Regions from separate parts of the Paenibacillus sp. F4 genome, predicted to be linked through region 1. Evidence: predicted binding sites of a transcription regulator. Region 1 holds the regulator's gene; the other holds the start of a gene.
The links. The regulator CtsR, encoded in region 1, represses protease genes until heat stress. The targets are predictions, from matches to a motif close to ATGGTCAATAAAGGTCAAACA.
Positions count from the first base shown of each region.

Region 1 (9,189 bases):
GAGATGAAGTCTGCGGGACAAAGCCTTTCTTTTCTGCATCCATTCTCCTTTGCCTTCTATCGTAAATTTGGATGGGAAACGTATATTGAATACAAAAAGTACGTCATTCCCATTGAAAAATTCCCCGCAAAACTTAAAACAGAGGATACAGTCAAACGCGATGTCAAAAATATTTTAGAACTGGACCAAGTGTATCAAGCGTATGCATCTCGTTATAATGGCACGCTGGTACGAGATAAGGAATGGTGGCAAGAGCGGATTTTAAATGAGAACTATCGAACTGTGGTATATTACTCAGAAACAGGAGATCCTCAGGGATATGCACTATACAAAATTGAAGATAAACAGTTGAATTGTGATGAGTTGGTATATGAAAATGAGACGGCTCGTCGGGCTTTATGGACTTATTTTGCAAATCATGACTCAATGATAACCCAAGGCAAATTTATTTACGTTCCAGCAGATGACAATTTACCATTTTTACTCGATGATCCACGAATTCAACAGGAAACTGTGCCTTATTTTATGGGTCGTATTGTGGATGCAGCTGCTTTTATAGAAAGGTACCCTTTTGAACAGATTGGAGAGGAAACAAGTTTAACCTTAAATCTGACTGATCGGTATGCTCCATGGAATGATGGATTATGGAGATTAACGATTACGACGAAAGGGCAAGGGCATCTGGAGAGAGTGAATAAAAGCATTTCATCTGAAAACGCCATAGTAGCTGACTTGAAACTTGGGATTCAGTCACTGACGACTCTGATGCTTGGCTACCAGCAGGCTGATGATCTGTATAAATGGAGGCGTATTGAAGGTAGCAGTGAGTCTGTGTCTGCCCTTAAACGTGTAATACCGGTAAAACAAACGTTCTTATTGGATTTTTTCTGATAAAGGCCCATTTAGTTGTTCTTAGGCTCCATCTTTCAGGGAACATAACCTGTGTGGTTATCATAATTTTCAAAACTCTTTCTGTAATGGGAAGAGTTTTTTTATGGTATTGTATAAAACATAATTAGATTGCGAAAAATGGTATTGACCCCTTGGCAAAAATGAATAATGTGCTATAATATGAATATAGTCAAAGAAAGTCAAAGTCAATCAAAACCGTGTAATGCTGTAGAAGTATTATGCTGATGGATTGGCCGTATAAAGTATTGTGATAGCAAAGAAGTAAATGAGGCTCGAAATGATTTGCGTATAGTTAGGAGCTGACTCTTATGAACATAAGAGAAGTGTATGATTAATCGCAAATAAAGGCCACACTAGAGACAAAACGGTACAGTTCCAATGGATGTAGAACAGGCAATAGCCTATATACAGCTTAGATTCGTGACTTTACCGTTTGGTTAAGTTCAATATACGGCGGACTCTGTGGAGCGTGAAATGTATTTGAATACTTGCGTTTCCGTTAGTGGAGGATGATGAAATGCGCAATGTTTCCGATATTATTGAACAATATTTGAAGAGTATATTGCTGGAAAGTCCCCAAGGTTTAGTGGAGATTCAGCGCAATGATCTGGCTGACCGCTTTTCCTGCGTGCCGTCGCAAATTAATTATGTAATTAGCACCCGGTTTACGCTGGAAAAAGGCTATGTGGTGGAAAGTAAACGCGGTGGCGGTGGCTACATTCGTATTCAGCGAATTCAGCTGCCTGCACAGCATGCCATCCATACACATCTTCATCAGAGCATCGGGGAGGAAATAAGCCAATCGGCAGCAGAAGGACTGATTTATCAGTTAGAGGAAGCCCATTTTTTAAGCAAAAGGGAAGCTAACCTAATGAAGGCTGCTTTATCAAGGGATACATTATTACTGAAGCTTCCCTATCGTGATCAACTGCGAGCAAGATTGCTTAAGGCTATGCTGATTTCGTTGCTGGCGACCAAATAGTGTGTGAATAGAGACTAACGTTTGGATGTAGGGGTTGGTATAAATCCTGACATTGAAGGAGGTGCTTTTATGCTGTGCCAAGAATGTAATATGCGGCCGGCAACTTTGCATTTCACCAAAATTGTGAATGGCGAAAAGACAGAGTTTCATATTTGTGAGACGTGTGCCAAGGAAAAAGGGGAGATGATCCCTGGAACACCTAACGGCTTTTCGATTCATAGCTTGTTGTCGGGGATGCTGGATTTTGACTCCAGCACAAAGAGCCAATCTCCAGGTCACGGTAGTCCGCAGAACCTGCAATGCAAGGACTGTGGTATGACCTATGCACAGTTTAGTAAGCTGGGACGTTTCGGATGCCCGTCGTGCTACCAATATTTTGATAGTCGTTTGGACCCTCTGTTCAAGCGTGTGCATGGCAGTACGAATCATGTTGGTAAAGTTCCGGTTCGCACTGGAGGCCGACTGAAGGTTAAACGGCAAATTGACGATTTGAAAAAAGAGATGCAACAGCATATTGTACAGGAAGAATTCGAATCAGCAGCTGAGCTTAGGGATCAAATCAGAAAGCTTGAAAAAGAAATGACTGAAGAGTAAAGTTTGTGAAGAGTAGGAGGGATGCGTAATGCCCAATATTCGGTTTACGGAGAAGCCGCTAAGTGACTGGATGCGTGGTGATGCTGCGGATTCGGAGATTGTCATTAGCAGCCGGGTGAGAATTGCGCGTAACTTGCAGCATCTGCCTTTTCCCATGCTTGCTACCAATCAGCAGTCGGAAGAAGTACTTCAACGCTTGACGGATATCCTTCAGTATGATGATTTAGGCGGTTTTGGTACTTTTCATACGTTGAAAATATCCGAGTTGGATGAGATCGACAAGCAGGTGCTGGTTGAGAAGCATTTGATTAGTCCTAATTTGGCGAACGAATCTCGTAACGGTGCTGTTTTAATTAGCGATGATGAATCGGTTAGTGTTATGATAAACGAAGAGGATCATCTGCGTATCCAGTGCTTATATCCGGGATGTCAGGTTAGGGAAGCTTGGGAACGCGCTATGATTATTGATGATGCATTTGAAGCGCATGTAGATTATGCATTTGATGATCGGAGAGGTTTTCTGACCAGTTGTCCGACGAATGTCGGCACAGGTATGAGAGCTTCGGTGATGATGCATTTGCCCGCATTAGTCATGACTCATCAAATCAATCGTATATTGTCTGCTGTTTCACAGGTAGGCCTTACAGTTCGCGGCATTTATGGTGAAGGCAGCGAAGCGGTCGGAAATTTGTTTCAGGTATCTAATCAGATTACACTGGGACAAACCGAAGCGGAAATTATTGAGAATCTTCATGGCGTGGTGCTACAAATTATTGAGCACGAGCGTTCTGCCAGAGAACGGCTGATGAATGAATCTATGCTGCGAATTACAGATCGGGTGATGCGTTCATTCGGTATTTTGTCATATGCAGCGGTGTTGGATTCCAAGGAGGCTGCACAGCGTCTGTCGGATGTACGTCTCGGCGTAGATTTAGGAATTTTGGAGCGTCCTTCCACCGCAGCGATGAATGAGCTGAATGTGATGACACAACCCGGATTCCTGCAAAAAAGCTTTGGAGATAAAATGAATACCGGTGAGCGCGATATGTACCGGGCGAAGCTGATCCGGCAAAAATTAGGCACAACCCTTTAATATATAGAATGATCTGAAATACACACTGTGGAGGTGCAGGATATATGATGTTTGGAAGATTTACGGAACGTGCACAGAAAGTGCTTGCTTTGGCTCAGGAAGAAGCTGTTCGATTGGGACACAACAACATTGGCACAGAACACATTTTGCTAGGCCTCATTCGTGAAGGTGAAGGAATAGCAGCAAAAGCCTTAATCGGTTTAGGGCTGGGACTGGAAAAAATCCAGGATGAAGTGGAAACGCTGATTGGACGCGGTCAAGAGCAACCGACGAACATTGCCTATACTCCACGCGCCAAAAAAGTCATTGAACTGTCTATGGATGAAGCCCGCAAACTGGGCCATACCTATGTAGGTACAGAACATATTTTGCTCGGTCTTATTCGTGAAGGCGAAGGCGTAGCAGCACGCGTACTGAACAACCTGGGCATCAGTCTGAACAAAGCGCGTCAGCAAGTGCTTCAATTACTCGGCAGCAGCGAGGCTGTTTCCAGCCATCACGGTGCTCCAGCTAATGTCAGCACGCCAACTCTGGACAGTCTGGCACGCGATCTGACGGCATCTGCGAAGGAAAACAACCTGGACCCTGTTATTGGGCGTAGCAAGGAAATTGAACGCGTAATTCAGGTGCTCAGCCGCCGTACAAAGAACAATCCAGTTCTGATTGGTGAACCTGGGGTAGGTAAAACAGCGATTGCCGAAGGATTGGCCCAAAAAATCATAGCGAATGAGATTCCCGAAACGTTGCGTGACAAGCGCGTAATGACACTGGATATGGGTTCTGTGGTAGCAGGCACCAAGTATCGGGGTGAATTCGAGGATCGTTTGAAAAAAATTATGGACGAGATTCGTCAAGCGGGTAATATCGTGTTGTTCATTGATGAGTTGCATACGCTGATTGGTGCTGGTGGAGCGGAAGGCGCAATTGATGCGTCCAACATCCTGAAACCTGCTCTGGCACGTGGCGAGCTGCAATGCATCGGTGCGACCACGCTGGATGAATACCGCAAATATATTGAGAAAGATGCTGCTTTGGAGCGTCGTTTTCAACCCATTACAGTGGATCAACCTTCTCCAGAAGAGGCGATTCAAATTCTGTATGGTCTGCGTGACCGTTACGAAGCGCATCACCGTGTAAAGATCACAGATGAGGCTATTGAAGCGGCCGTAAAATTGTCAGATCGTTATATCACCGACCGCTTCCTGCCAGATAAGGCTATTGACCTTATTGATGAAGCGGGCTCCAAAGTAAGGCTGAATTCTTACACTGTACCGCCAAACCTGAAACAGCTGGAAAACCGTCTGGAGGATATTCGTAAAGAAAAGGATTCAGCGGTACAAAGTCAGGAGTTTGAAAAAGCGGCAGCGTTGCGTGATACAGAGCAAAAAATCCGTGAAGAGTTAGACGTGACGAAAAACCAATGGAAAGAACAACAGGGTCGTACAGATTCCGAAGTTACCCCAGAGGATATCGCTCAAGTCGTTGCAATCTGGACAGGTGTTCCAGTCAGCAAGCTGAAAGAGGAAGAAACACACCGCTTGTTGAATATGGAAGAGTTACTGCATGAGCGGGTAATTGGACAGGATGAGGCAGTTAAGGCAGTAAGCCGGGCGATTCGCCGGGCACGTGCCGGATTGAAAGATCCGAAACGTCCAATCGGTTCCTTTATTTTCCTCGGCCCAACTGGGGTGGGTAAAACAGAGTTGGCACGCGCCTTGGCTGAATCCATGTTTGGAGATGAAAATGCGGTTATCCGTATTGATATGTCTGAATATATGGAGAAACACTCCACATCCCGTCTGGTAGGAGCGCCTCCAGGGTACGTTGGATATGAAGAAGGCGGTCAACTGACCGAGAAGGTACGTCGTAAGCCTTACTCTGTTGTCTTGCTGGATGAAATTGAAAAAGCACACCCAGAAGTATTCAATATTCTTCTGCAAGTACTGGAAGATGGCCGTCTGACAGATTCCAAAGGTCGTGTCGTTGATTTCCGTAATACACTCATCATCCTAACATCAAATGTTGGTGCACAGGCGATTAAACGTAACTCCACGCTTGGCTTTACAGCTGTAGTGGACGCTGGAGCGGATTACGATAATATGAAGGGCAAAGTGATGGATGAGCTGAAGAAAAGCTTCCGTCCTGAGTTCTTGAACCGGATTGATGAAATTATCGTTTTCCATTCTCTCGAAGAAAAACATATTGCCGAAATTGTATCACTCATGTCTGAGGAGCTGCGTAAGCGCCTGAATGAGTATGAGGTGGACTTCGAGTTGACAGACAACGCTAAAAAATTCCTTGCCAAGGAAGGCTTTGATCCAGCGTATGGTGCGCGTCCATTGCGTCGTGCAATCCAGAAGCATATTGAAGATCGCCTGTCCGAGGAACTGTTGACTGGCAACATCACTAAAGGTGACTCTCTCTTCATTGATGAGGAGAACGGTGCATTGACTGTAACGAAAAAGGATAATGTATCTGCCAAGTCCTAAAGCAGTTTACTAAATAAATAGTAGAAAAGGGTGTCTCGCAGGCTGGAAAGCTATTGCGAAGACACCCTTTTTGTGTATAAAACACGGTGAAATGGTTGGGTAAATGCTTTGGGAAAGTTTGTGATATTGCTTTACGTCCGCCAAGCTTCAATGGTAAACTTTTATTGTTACAGCTCTTTCTGGGCTGTATGAACATAAATTTGACATCATCGTCGTCAATAAGGAGCCAGGGAACAAAGTATGGCTAAAGTGAAAACTAAATTTTCCTGTACGGAATGTGGTTATGAATCGCCCAAATGGTACGGAAAATGTCCTGGATGCCAGGCATGGAATTCCATGGTCGAAGAAACGGAAAGCGTTGTAAAAACTCAAGGAATGGGGTCTTCCCTTCTTACTCATAGCACAAAAGACAAGCCACTGCCTATTATAGAGGTGGAGAGTGGCAAAGAAACACGAATTTTGACGGGAATTGGCGAATTGAATCGAGTACTCGGTGGAGGTGTGGTACCGGGTTCACTCGTTTTGGTGGGCGGTGATCCGGGAATCGGTAAATCTACGCTTATGCTGCAAACATCTAATGAGCTGGCTTTAACTGGTTTAAAGGTGCTGTACGTGTCTGGTGAGGAATCTGTCCGTCAAACGAAACTACGTGCAGATCGGCTCGGTGCCTTGTCCCCCAGCCTATACGTATTATGTGAGACGAATTTGGAGACGATTGAAGAAGCGGTGGACAGCTTGAAGCCGGAGTTTTTGGTCATCGACTCGATACAGACTGTATATTTGCCTGAGGTGACGAGTGCACCAGGTAGTGTGGCTCAAGTGCGGGAGTGTACTTCACGCTTTATGCGAATTGCCAAGGGGCTAGGTATTGCTACGGTATTGGTGGGACATGTGACCAAGGAAGGGGCCATTGCAGGTCCACGTTTGTTGGAACATATGGTCGATTGTGTGCTTTATTTTGAAGGAGAGCGTCATCATACGTATCGGCTTTTGCGTGCAGTTAAAAATCGTTTCGGTTCTACGAATGAAATTGGTATTTTTGAAATGGCTGAAAGCGGTTTGCGTGAGGTGTCGAATCCTTCTGAACTATTCCTGTCTGAACGACCACTGGGGGTGGCGGGTTCTACTGTTGTAGCCAGTATGGAGGGAACCCGACCTGTATTGGTTGAACTGCAAGCATTGATTGCAGCTACGCATTTCCCATCTCCGCGCCGAATGGGCACAGGAGTCGACCATCATCGAATGGGATTAATCATAGCCGTGCTAGAAAAGCGGATGGGCATGTTTTTGCAAAACCAGGACGCTTATCTCAACGTAGCCGGAGGCGTGAAGCTGGATGAACCGGCGGTGGATTTGGCTATAGCTGTGAGCATTGCTTCCAGCTTCAGGGATGCTCCTACAAAGCCGTACGATGTGATTTTTGGCGAGGTGGGACTGACAGGTGAAGTGCGCGCGGTATCCCGAGCAGAACAGCGAGTACGAGAAGCGGAGAAACTAGGTTTCAAACGGGTGATCATGCCGGAGAAAAGCTTGAAGGGCTGGACACATCCGAAAGGGATACAAATTATAGGAGTAGGAACGGTGGCAGATGCACTGGCAGCCGCATTAGATTAGGGGGCATTGAGAATGAAAGAAGCGAGCCAACTGGATAAAATGAACGATTTGCTGCGGCTTGTGGCACCGGGAACTCCCTTTCGCGACGGGTTGGAAAACGTTTTGCGTGCCAAAACGGGTGCTCTTCTGGTCGTTGGCTATAGCCCAGAAGTTATGGAAGTCGTGGATGGCGGTTTCTCCATCAATTGTGATTTTTCGCCGAACTATTTGTATGAGTTGGCTAAAATGGACGGCGCAATCATATTGAGCGAGGATTTAAAAAGAATTTTATATGCCAATACGCAACTGATTCCGGACTCCTCTATTTCTTCAATTGAAACAGGAATTCGGCACCGGACAGCAGAACGAGTTGCAAAGCAGACTGGCAAATTAGTTGTGTCTATTTCCCAGCGGCGTAATATTATTACCTTGTATCAGGGGACATTACGGTATGCGCTCAAGGAAATCGGGGTTATTTTAACGAAAGCCAATCAGGCTATTCAGACGTTAGAAAAATATAGATCCGTGTTGGGGCAAGCCTCTACCAATTTGACAGCATCTGAATTTGAAGAGCTGGTTACCATGCCGGAGGTCGTTAATGTCATCCAGCGGATCGAAATGGTGCTGCGCATCAAAATGGAAATCAAACGATTTATTAACGAGCTCGGAAATGAGGGCCGTCTGATTAGTATGCAGATGGAAGAGCTCGTCAGCAACATTGAGGAAGAAGCTTGGTTGCTGTATAAGGATTATGCCAAAGACGATAGCGACGAGAAGATTCGTGAAATTATATTGGGACTCAAACGTTCTACGGACGACGAATTGTTGGATGTGAATCATATTGTACGTTTACTAGGCTACCCTTCTTCAGCTGCGACATCAGAGGAGTATATTGCTGCACGTGGCTATCGGGTACTGAACAAGATACCGCGTTTGCCGAATGTGATTATTCATAATCTGGTGGAACGGTTTGGACGTTTTCCACATGTCATCACAGCAACGATAGAAGAACTGGATGAAGTGGATGGTATTGGAGAGGTTCGTGCGCGTACGATTAAAGAAGGTCTTAAACGTTTGCAGGAACAAGTTTTCATTGACAGGCAAATGTAAATGTAATACAGTGAAAGGATTATAATGGAACAATTCATACATTGAGGTGAAGAGATGATTACCAAATCAATTCCGAACATGTGTACCTTAGGTAACTTGTTTCTCGGAATGATCGCCATTTTATTGGCTGTAGACGGAAAATACAGTCTTGCCGCTATTATGGTTATTGTCGCCATGTTGTTGGACGGACTGGATGGAAGAATGGCCCGGGTCCTGAATGCCCAAAGCGAATTCGGTAAAGAACTGGACTCCTTATCAGATATGATATCTTTTGGTGTTGCTCCCGCAGTTATTATGTACATGGTTGCTTTTCATGATGCGAATTCGGCTCTCGCTTGGACGGTTACTGCCATTTTCCCGATGTGCGGAGCGTTGCGTTTGGCTCGATTTAACGTACGTCCTGGTGTACCAGGTTA
Region 1 covers NZ_POVS01000029.1:683-9,871, forward strand. The annotation lists gene C1T21_RS25650 (GNAT family N-acetyltransferase) at 1-891, shown strand, start outside; gene C1T21_RS25655 (CtsR family transcriptional regulator) at 1,430-1,894, shown strand; gene mcsA (protein-arginine kinase activator protein McsA) at 1,964-2,488, shown strand; gene mcsB (protein-arginine kinase McsB) at 2,517-3,581, shown strand; gene clpC (ATP-dependent protease ATP-binding subunit ClpC) at 3,626-6,070, shown strand; gene radA (DNA repair protein RadA) at 6,311-7,684, shown strand; gene disA (DNA integrity scanning diadenylate cyclase DisA) at 7,697-8,773, shown strand; gene pssA (CDP-diacylglycerol--serine O-phosphatidyltransferase) at 8,828-9,189, shown strand, end outside.

Region 2 (9,189 bases), on a different contig from region 1:
TTAATGTTATAATGTGATAAATAAAATGGAGTAAGTAGTGTCCAGATTTATTTGATGAGGGGGTAAGCTGACATGTCAAAACATCCGGTAGTCGTACGCTTGAAAACAGGACTGCACGCCAGACCTGCTGCGTTGTTCGTACAGGAAGCGAATAAATATTCATCTGAGATTTTTGTGGAAAAAGAAGACAAAAAGGTTAATGCCAAAAGCATCATGGGTATTATGAGTCTTGCCATCAGTACAGGTACTGAAATCAATATTAGTGCTGAAGGTGCGGACGCCGAACAGGCTGTAAACGCTTTAGTAAGTCTGGTTAGTAAGGTAGAGCTGGAAAATCAATAAACAAAGATTTACTTTGTAATATGGTGTATGCTCTTAGTGAAAAGCCCCTTCGGGGCTTTTTTTTGTATACAGAAAAAAGTCTTCGAACGCTCCTCCGTTAACTGTTCTATGTGTGGATTTGTTGAATATAGAGACCGTATTAAGTTCAAGTTATAGATAATTAAAATTCCTGTGGTCATGCTCTGTTTCGGAAATTTGTATGCTTGGCTGCAACCTTTTTCCGTCATTCCCGTCTGGAAGGTACAAACATTTACAAGAAAGAGGTTGAATTCAATGAGACTTTGGACAAAAACAGTAGCCACAGCAGTTCTCGCAGGAGCATTAATGGCAGGGGGAGTAGCAGGAGGATTATGGACAGGGGCAGATCGTGCTTATGCTGCGTCAACAGCTTCGACGGTAAACGGTGTAATTAATGTGACTGGAAGCGGGGAAGTATTGGCGAAGCCCGATATTGCTTATCTCTCTATCGGTGTACAATCGGAAGGGAATACGGCAGCCGCTGCTCAAAAAGCCAATGCTACAAAATTGAACAAGGTTACACAACTGCTGAAAGAAAAGTGGAGCATCAGCGCAGATGACATTCAGACCAGCCAGTTTTATGTACAGCCTAACTACACCTATAACGAAAAAGAAGGGCAGAAGCTCAAAGGCTACACTGCCAACCATACACTTTCCGTCAAATACCGCGATTTGGATAAAATCGGTCAGTTGTTGGATGAGGCGACCAAGTCCGGAGCCAATAACGTAGATAATGTACGTTTTTCCGTGGAAAATCCTTCGACTTATGAAGAAGAAGCCATTACTAAGGCATTGGGAAGCGCACAATCTAAAGCCAGTGCTGTAGCTAAAGCAGCCAAACGCGGGTTAGGTGCCCTTGTGAGTGTGACGGTAGATGGCGGAGAAGCACAAATCTTTACACAACGTGAAAGTGCCATGTCAAAATCGCTCTTGGACGTAGCAGGTGGCGGGACAGAGATACAATCAGGGCAAGTAACAGTGAAAGTACAGGTGTCGGCTCAATACGAAATGAACTAATATAGATCATCAAACGAAGCCACAAGCGGTCTGCATCATGTGCAGGCTGGCTTGCTGGCTTTTTTTGTATACCGAAACCTTTTTGTAATGAGTCTGTCATAGCTAAGGGTTATTAGGTGTACATATTGAAATCGGAGAGTGTACAGATTGTAAACTACATACAATAGGGTATAGATATAATAGGAAAAGTGGTTATCACACATAGACAATACAGATCATTAACAGGAGGAATACTTAATATGAGTAAGTATGCAAAAAAATGGGGTTCAGCACTGCTGGCAGCAGGGATTTTAGCAGGAGTCGCAGCTGTTCCCGTTTCCTATATCCAGGCAGCATCGACGAAGCAGCAGCAAGCGACAACACAGCAACCAGGAATCACCATCCAATGGAATGGTAAAACGTTGCCCGCTAAAGGTGTTCAAGTGAACGGGAGTACAATGATTCCGATGGCCGCACTGCGTGACAGCCTGGGGATTCCAGTAAGCTATGATGCGAAAACAGCGACATATACTGTAGGTAGCGGGTACAATAAACTTTACATTATGGCTTCTTCCTCGGATGCCTACGTCAACGTCAATGGAATCAATACACGTAGCATGGATGCCAAACAGATCGCTGGGAAGCTATACATTCCTATGAGTCTGCTGAAAGACTATCTAGGCATAGATGCTCAATGGAGTGCAGCTCAGAAAACAGTAACGCTGAGTAAAAGCCAGCTAAATCCGATCACAATTGCGTCTCAAACCCTTCCAGCTTCGAGTAATGCGAAGGTGTCCTACAAGATTAAGTACCCGCAAATCAGCGGCAGCAAGCTTAATCCGGAGGCTCAACAGGCCATTAACCATGTGCTTAAAAAGCATGCAGAGGGTATATTGGCAGCAGGTAAAAAGATAATGGCTGAGGGAGAGGCTACAACAGAAAGACCGTATGAGTTCGGAAATGATTTTGCGATTGCCTATAACAAAGATGGTATTCTGAGTGTGATTATGCAGGATTACTCGTATACGGGTGGCGCACATGGCATGACGGCACGTAAAGGATATACGTTCTCGCTCGCTGATGGTAAACTGCTGCAATTGTCTGACGTATTGAAGGCAAATCCGGACTACAAAAAGTTCCTCAATGCTGATTTGAAGAAAAAAATCGATGCGCTTCAGGCTGGTGAAGGATTCGGTAAATTTAAAGAGCTGGCGGCAGATCAGAATTTTTATGTAACTAACAGTGGAGTAACAATCGTGTTTGATTTGTATGATTATGCGCCATACGCGTATGGAATTCCGGAGTTTACCTACTCGTTCGGTCAACTGCTGCCTCAAGGCGGAAAGCCTTTTGCGGGACAGAATGAATAGTAGAAATAAACAAGTTCAATTGTCTATAACCTAAAAAAACAACAAAGCAAAAAGCTGCCTACCGGATAAGAACATCCGGAGCAGCTTTTTTCATTTACCAGCTATCGAGAGGTGAATTTTTTCTCTTATACACCTTCTGGAGAGGAGCTAGTTAGCACTTTATCAATAATACCGTATTCCTTGGCATCATCAGCGGACATGAAGTAGTCACGGTCTGTATCTTTTTCAATGCGTTCCAGTGGTTGGCCTGTGCGATCTGCGAGAATGCGGTTCAGTTTATCACGCATTTTCAGAATGCGGCGTGCGCGGATTTCAATATCCGTTGCCTGGCCTTGTGCACCGCCCAGTGGTTGGTGAATCATAATTTCACTGTTTGGCAAAGCGAAACGTTTACCTTTGGCGCCTGCATTCAGCAAGAACGCGCCCATGGAAGCCGCCATACCTACGCAAATCGTAGATACGTCAGGTTTAATGTATTGCATCGTATCGAAAATGGCCATACCAGCTGTAATGGAACCGCCAGGGCTGTTAATATACAAGTGAATATCTTTTTCAGGATCTTCGGCAGCCAAAAACAGCATTTGCGCAATAATAGAGTTGGCTACAACGTCATTGACGTCCGAGCCTAACAAAATAATGCGATCCTTCAACAGTCTGGAATAAATGTCATAGGCGCGTTCGCCGCGGTTACTTTGTTCTACTACCATAGGAACATAGCTCACGTCAAAAAACCTCCCTTAAATATCGTTAGTGGATTTGGTGGACATGCCGATTACACGTCCCTTATTTATAAACTGTTACCGTATTAACCACATGATAAACAATTTCAAACAAAAAGTCAAAGAAAGTCAAACTAATGATTAAAAAAAAGAGCCCTCAGCGCTCTTATTGGTTAAAACATTATGTAGAAGTATTTAAACGTTCATTTATTTAAACGTTCATTTAAAATGGCGCGCCCGCGAGGAATCGAACCTCGATCTCAGGCTCCGGAGGCCTACGTCATATCCGTTGGACCACGGGCGCATAGTTCAATCAATGCAAACAACTAACTAATTAAACAGCTAATTGGAAACAAAGATGATTATATGATATACAGCAGTGAATTGCAAGCTTTTATTAAATGCGCATATTCAGGCAAATGGTTGAGAAATATAGGTTCAGATAGACTTGCATGTGGAGCAAATATTGGTTAAGATATACGTGGGACTTAAAAAGTTATCCCGGGACGTTTTAAGACCAGTTAGAGATAGAGCATTAGAGACAGAACTTAGAAGTGTGCGGGAGTGGAAAGCATGCGAAAGATATTAGAAATACAGAAGCAGCTTCTGCCCGACCTCATGGATGTTTTGAAAAAAAGGTACACGATCCTGCATCAGATTATGCTGTCCGATGTTGTTGGACGCAGAACACTGGCAGCTTCACTGAACATGACTGAGCGCGTGTTGCGCGCCGAAACCGATCTTCTTAAAGCTCAAGGGCTAATTGAGATTGAGAGTGTAGGCATGAAGGTGAGCAAAGCAGGACTGGATCTGCTGGAACAGCTGGAGCCGATTGCGAACAACTTGTTCGGCCTGTCCCAATTGGAGGACCAGATTCGTCAAGCCTATGGTTTGAGGAAGGTGGTTGTCGTTCCAGGGGATTCGGATGCTTCTCCGTTAACAAAGCAGGAGCTGGGGCGCGCTGGAGCAAAAGCGTTGCTGAGTGTTATGGACGACGAGGATGTGGTCGCTGTAACAGGTGGCACGACGATTGCCGACGTGGCGGAACAACTGGCACTACCTTCTAATGGCCCACTTAAGGGTGGGTGGTTTGTACCGGCACGCGGGGGTTTGGGAGAAAGCATGGAAATGCAGGCCAACACAATTGCTTCCACAATGGCTCGCAAGGTAGGCGCTCAATACCGTCTGCTCCATGTACCGGATTTGCTCAGCAATCATGCTTACAACTCCTTGCTTGAAGATACGAACATTCAGGATATATTGAACCTGATTCGCGAGAGTCGTATCATCATTCACGGGATAGGCAACGCCATAGCGATGGCACATAGACGTAAACTTGATCCCGAAACCTTTGCTCAGATCAGCAGTGAGGGGGCCGTTGCCGAATCGTTTGGTTATTACTTTAACGAAGATGGCGTCGTTGTTCACAGAATGCTGACGCTTGGACTTCGATTAGAGGACATCAGGCGTACCGATACGGTTCTAGGTGTAGCTGGAGGCAAGAGCAAGGCGGCCGCTATTCATGCGGTACTGCGTTTCGGACAAGAAGACATTCTAGTCACCGACGAAGGCGCTGCTGCCGAGATTGTAAGTCATTATTTAAATGGTTAAGATGGATTTATGAATGGTGTTGTCTTGACGGGCTTTCGGGTCTGTCTTGAATATATAAAACTAAACTAAACGAACTTTGGGAGGAACTCACTCATGACAGTTAAAGTTGGTATTAACGGTTTCGGACGTATTGGACGCCTTGCTTTCCGCCGGATTCAAAACGTGGAAGGTATTGAAGTAGTAGCAATCAATGACTTGACAGATTCCAAAATGTTGGCACATTTGTTGAAATATGATACAACACAAGGTACTTTCCAAGGAGAAGTAGAAGTACATGACGGCTTCTTCAAAGTAAACGGTAAAGAAGTTAAAGTTTTGGCTAACCGCAACCCTGAAGAACTGCCTTGGGGAGACCTGGGTGTAGATATCGTTCTGGAATGCACAGGTTTCTTCACAACTAAAGAAGCTGCTGAGAAACATTTGAAAGGCGGCGCTAAAAAAGTTGTTATTTCCGCTCCAGCTACTGGCGACATGAAAACTGTCGTTTATAACGTAAACCATGAAATTCTGGACGGTACTGAAACTGTAATCTCCGGTGCTTCTTGCACAACAAACTGCTTGGCTCCTATGGCTAAAACACTGCAAGACAAATTCGGTATCATCGAAGGTTTGATGACTACAATTCACGCTTACACTGGCGACCAAAACACTTTGGATGCTCCGCATGCTAAAGGTGACTTCCGTCGTGCTCGCGCAGCAGCTGAAAACATTATTCCTAACACAACTGGTGCTGCAAAAGCCATCGGTCTGGTAATTCCTGAACTGAAAGGTAAACTGGATGGCGCGGCTCAACGTGTTCCAGTAGCAACTGGTTCCCTGACTGAGTTGGTAACAGTTCTGGAGAAAAACGTAACTGCTGAAGAAATCAACGCAGCGATGAAAGAAGCTTCCGATCCTGATACTTTTGGATACACTGAAGATCAAATCGTTTCTTCCGACATCAAGGGTATCACTTTCGGTTCTTTGTTTGATGCAACTCAAACTAAAGTTCTGACTGTTGGCGACAAACAACTGGTGAAAACTGTAGCTTGGTATGACAACGAAATGTCCTACACTGCACAATTGATCCGCACGTTGGAATACTTCGCAAAACTGGCTAAATAAGAACAGTCTTATTGAGCAATAACATAGAGCGGAAACAGGTTATTGTTTCCGCTCTTTATATATCAAATGTGCCTTAAATTCCTGTTTCGTAAAATTATAAGGGTGCGGAGGAATATGGAGATGAATAAAAAGAGCGTACGTGATATAGAACTGAATGGAAAACGGGTGTTTGTTCGTGTAGATTTTAACGTTCCGGTTGAGGACGGTAAAATTACGGATGACAAGCGTATTCGTGAAACCTTGCCAACCATTAACTACCTGATTGAAAAAGGTGCAAAAGTTGTTTTGGCGAGTCACTTTGGACGTCCAAAAGGTCAGGTTGTTGAATCCATGCGTCTGACTCCTGTCGGCGTACGTTTGTCTGAACTGCTGAAAAAGCCAGTAGTTAAAGTGGACGAATCGGTAGGCGAAGCTGTTAAAGCGAAAGTGGCTGAACTGCAAAACGGCGACGTGCTGTTGCTTGAAAATGTACGTTTTTATGCAGGAGAAGAAAAGAATGATCCTGAATTGGCGAAGCAATTTGCTGAACTGGCCGACGTTTTCGTGAATGACGCATTTGGTGCAGCACACCGTGCTCATGCTTCCACTGAAGGTATCGCTCATATTCTTCCAGCTGTTTCCGGCCTGCTGATGGAAAAAGAATTGTCTGTCATTGGTAAAGCTCTGTCGAATCCAGATCGTCCTTTTACAGCCATTATCGGCGGTTCCAAAGTAAAAGACAAAATCGACGTGATCGACAACCTGCTGAACATTGCAGATAACGTAATCATTGGTGGCGGTTTGACTTATACATTCTTCAAAGCTCAAGGTCATGAAGTGGGTCAATCTTTGCTGGATGAATCCAAACTGGACGTAGCTCTTGGTTTTATCGAAAAAGCGAAGAAGCTCGGCAAAAACTTCTATCTTCCGGTTGATATTGTTGTGTCTGACGATTTCAGCGCTACGGCGAACACAGACATTGTGGATATCGACGGCATTCCTGCAGATTGGGAAGGTGTGGACATCGGACCGAAAACACGTAAAATCTATGCAGATGTGATCAAAAACTCCAAACTGGTTGTATGGAACGGACCAATGGGCGTATTTGAAATCGAGCCTTTCGCTGGTGGTACTCGTGAAGTAGCGGAAGCTTGCGCAACAACTGAAGCATACACCATCATTGGTGGCGGTGATTCTGCGGCTGCGGCTGAAAAATTCCACTTGGCTGACAAAATGGATCATATCTCTACTGGCGGCGGCGCATCACTTGAATTTATGGAAGGCAAAGCACTTCCGGGTGTTGTTGCACTGAACGATAAATAATCAAACGCACTATGCGTGAATAAAGCTTTAGGGCACCTAATAGTTAGGAGTTGAAACCATTGAGAACACCGATTATCGCGGGTAACTGGAAGATGTTTAAAACCGTACCAGAAGCTAAAACTTTCATCGAAGAGATCAAAGGCAAAGCAGAGGTTGCAGGAGTGGAAAGCGTGATTTGCGCACCATTTACGAATCTTCCTGCTCTGGTTGAAGCAGTAAAAGGCACGTCTATTAAAATTGGCGCACAAAACCTGCATTTTGCAGAAGATGGTGCATTTACAGGTGAAATTAGCGGTGGAATGCTGAAAGATCTGGGCGTAGACTACGTTGTGATCGGACACTCCGAACGTCGTGAATATTTTAATGAAACAGACGAAACCGTGAACAAAAAGGTTCATGCGGCATTCCGTCATGACCTGACTCCAATCGTGTGTGTAGGCGAAAAGCTGGAAGATCGTGAAGCTGGACAAACCAAAGAGGTTGTAAAAGTGCAAACTGTAGCAGCTTTTGCTGGTTTGGCTAAGGATCAGGCTGCACAAGTAGTTGTTGCTTATGAACCAATCTGGGCCATCGGAACAGGCAAATCCTCCACTTCGCAGGATGCGAATGAAGTGATTTCCTATATCCGCAGTCTGATTAAAGAGCTGTATGATGAAAATACAGCAAATGCTGTACGTATTCAGTATGGTGGCAGTGTAAAACCTGAAAATGTTACTGAGTACCTGGGTCAAAGCGATATCGACGGCGCGCTCGTGGGCGGTGCCAGTCTTCAACCGGCGTCGTACATCGCGCTTGTTGAGGGGGCGAAGTAAGATGACAGCACCAAAACCGGTAGCTTTAATTATTATGGACGGGTTCGGACTGCGTGACACCGTGGAAGGCAATGCGGTTGCACAGGCCAACAAACCGAATTACGACCGGTATTTACAGCAATATCCTCATACAACGCTGACGGCTTCTGGCGAAGCAGTAGGTTTGCCGGAAGGACAAATGGGTAACTCTGAAGTGGGTCACTTGAACATCGGCGCAGGCCGAATCGTATATCAAGACTTGACTCGTATTTCGAAGTCCATCCGTGAAGGTGAATTCTACGACAATGAAACACTGGTTAAAGCAGTGCAACATGCCAAGAAGAACAACACGAAACTTCACCTGTACGGACTTCTGTCCGACGGCGGCGTGCATAGCCATATCAGCCATCTGTTCGCTATGCTGGATTTGGCGAAAAAAGAAGGCTTAACAGAAGTGTACATTCATGCTTTCATGGATGGACGCGACGTTATGCCTGACAGCGGTGTAGGCTTCATGCAGCAGCTGATCGCTAAAATTCAAGAAGTGGGCGTAGGCAAAATTGCGACTGTACAAGGACGCTATTATGCTATGGACCGCGACAAACGTTGGGAACGTGTAGAGAAATCCTACCGTGCAATCGTATACGGAGAAGGTCCTCAATACACAGATCCAATGGAAGCATTGAAAGAATCGTATGAAAAATCAGTGTTCGACGAATTTGTGGAGCCAACGGTTATTGTGAAGGCTGACGGAAGTCCTGTAGGGCTGGTCGAAAGCAATGACTCTGTTATCTTCCTCAATTTCCGTCCTGACCGTGCGATTCAACTGTCTCAGGTATTTACAAACGCGGACTTCCGTGGTTTTGACCGTGGCCCGAAATGGCCTAAAGATCTGCACTTTGTTTGCCTGACGTTGTTCAGCGAAACGGTTGAAGG
Region 2 covers NZ_POVS01000011.1:23,599-32,787, forward strand. The annotation lists gene C1T21_RS11660 (HPr family phosphocarrier protein) at 73-342, shown strand; gene C1T21_RS11665 (SIMPL domain-containing protein) at 616-1,377, shown strand; gene C1T21_RS11670 (PdaC/SigV domain-containing protein) at 1,617-2,726, shown strand; gene clpP (ATP-dependent Clp endopeptidase proteolytic subunit ClpP) at 2,852-3,448, opposite strand; tRNA gene C1T21_RS11680 (tRNA-Arg) at 3,675-3,749, opposite strand; gene C1T21_RS11685 (sugar-binding transcriptional regulator) at 4,019-5,056, shown strand; gene gap (type I glyceraldehyde-3-phosphate dehydrogenase) at 5,150-6,160, shown strand; gene C1T21_RS11695 (phosphoglycerate kinase) at 6,281-7,462, shown strand; gene tpiA (triose-phosphate isomerase) at 7,522-8,274, shown strand; gene gpmI (2,3-bisphosphoglycerate-independent phosphoglycerate mutase) at 8,276-9,189, shown strand, end outside.
Region 2: a site for CtsR is predicted at 3,561-3,581, ahead of clpP (ATP-dependent Clp endopeptidase proteolytic subunit ClpP). Genes of this name have one in related genera too.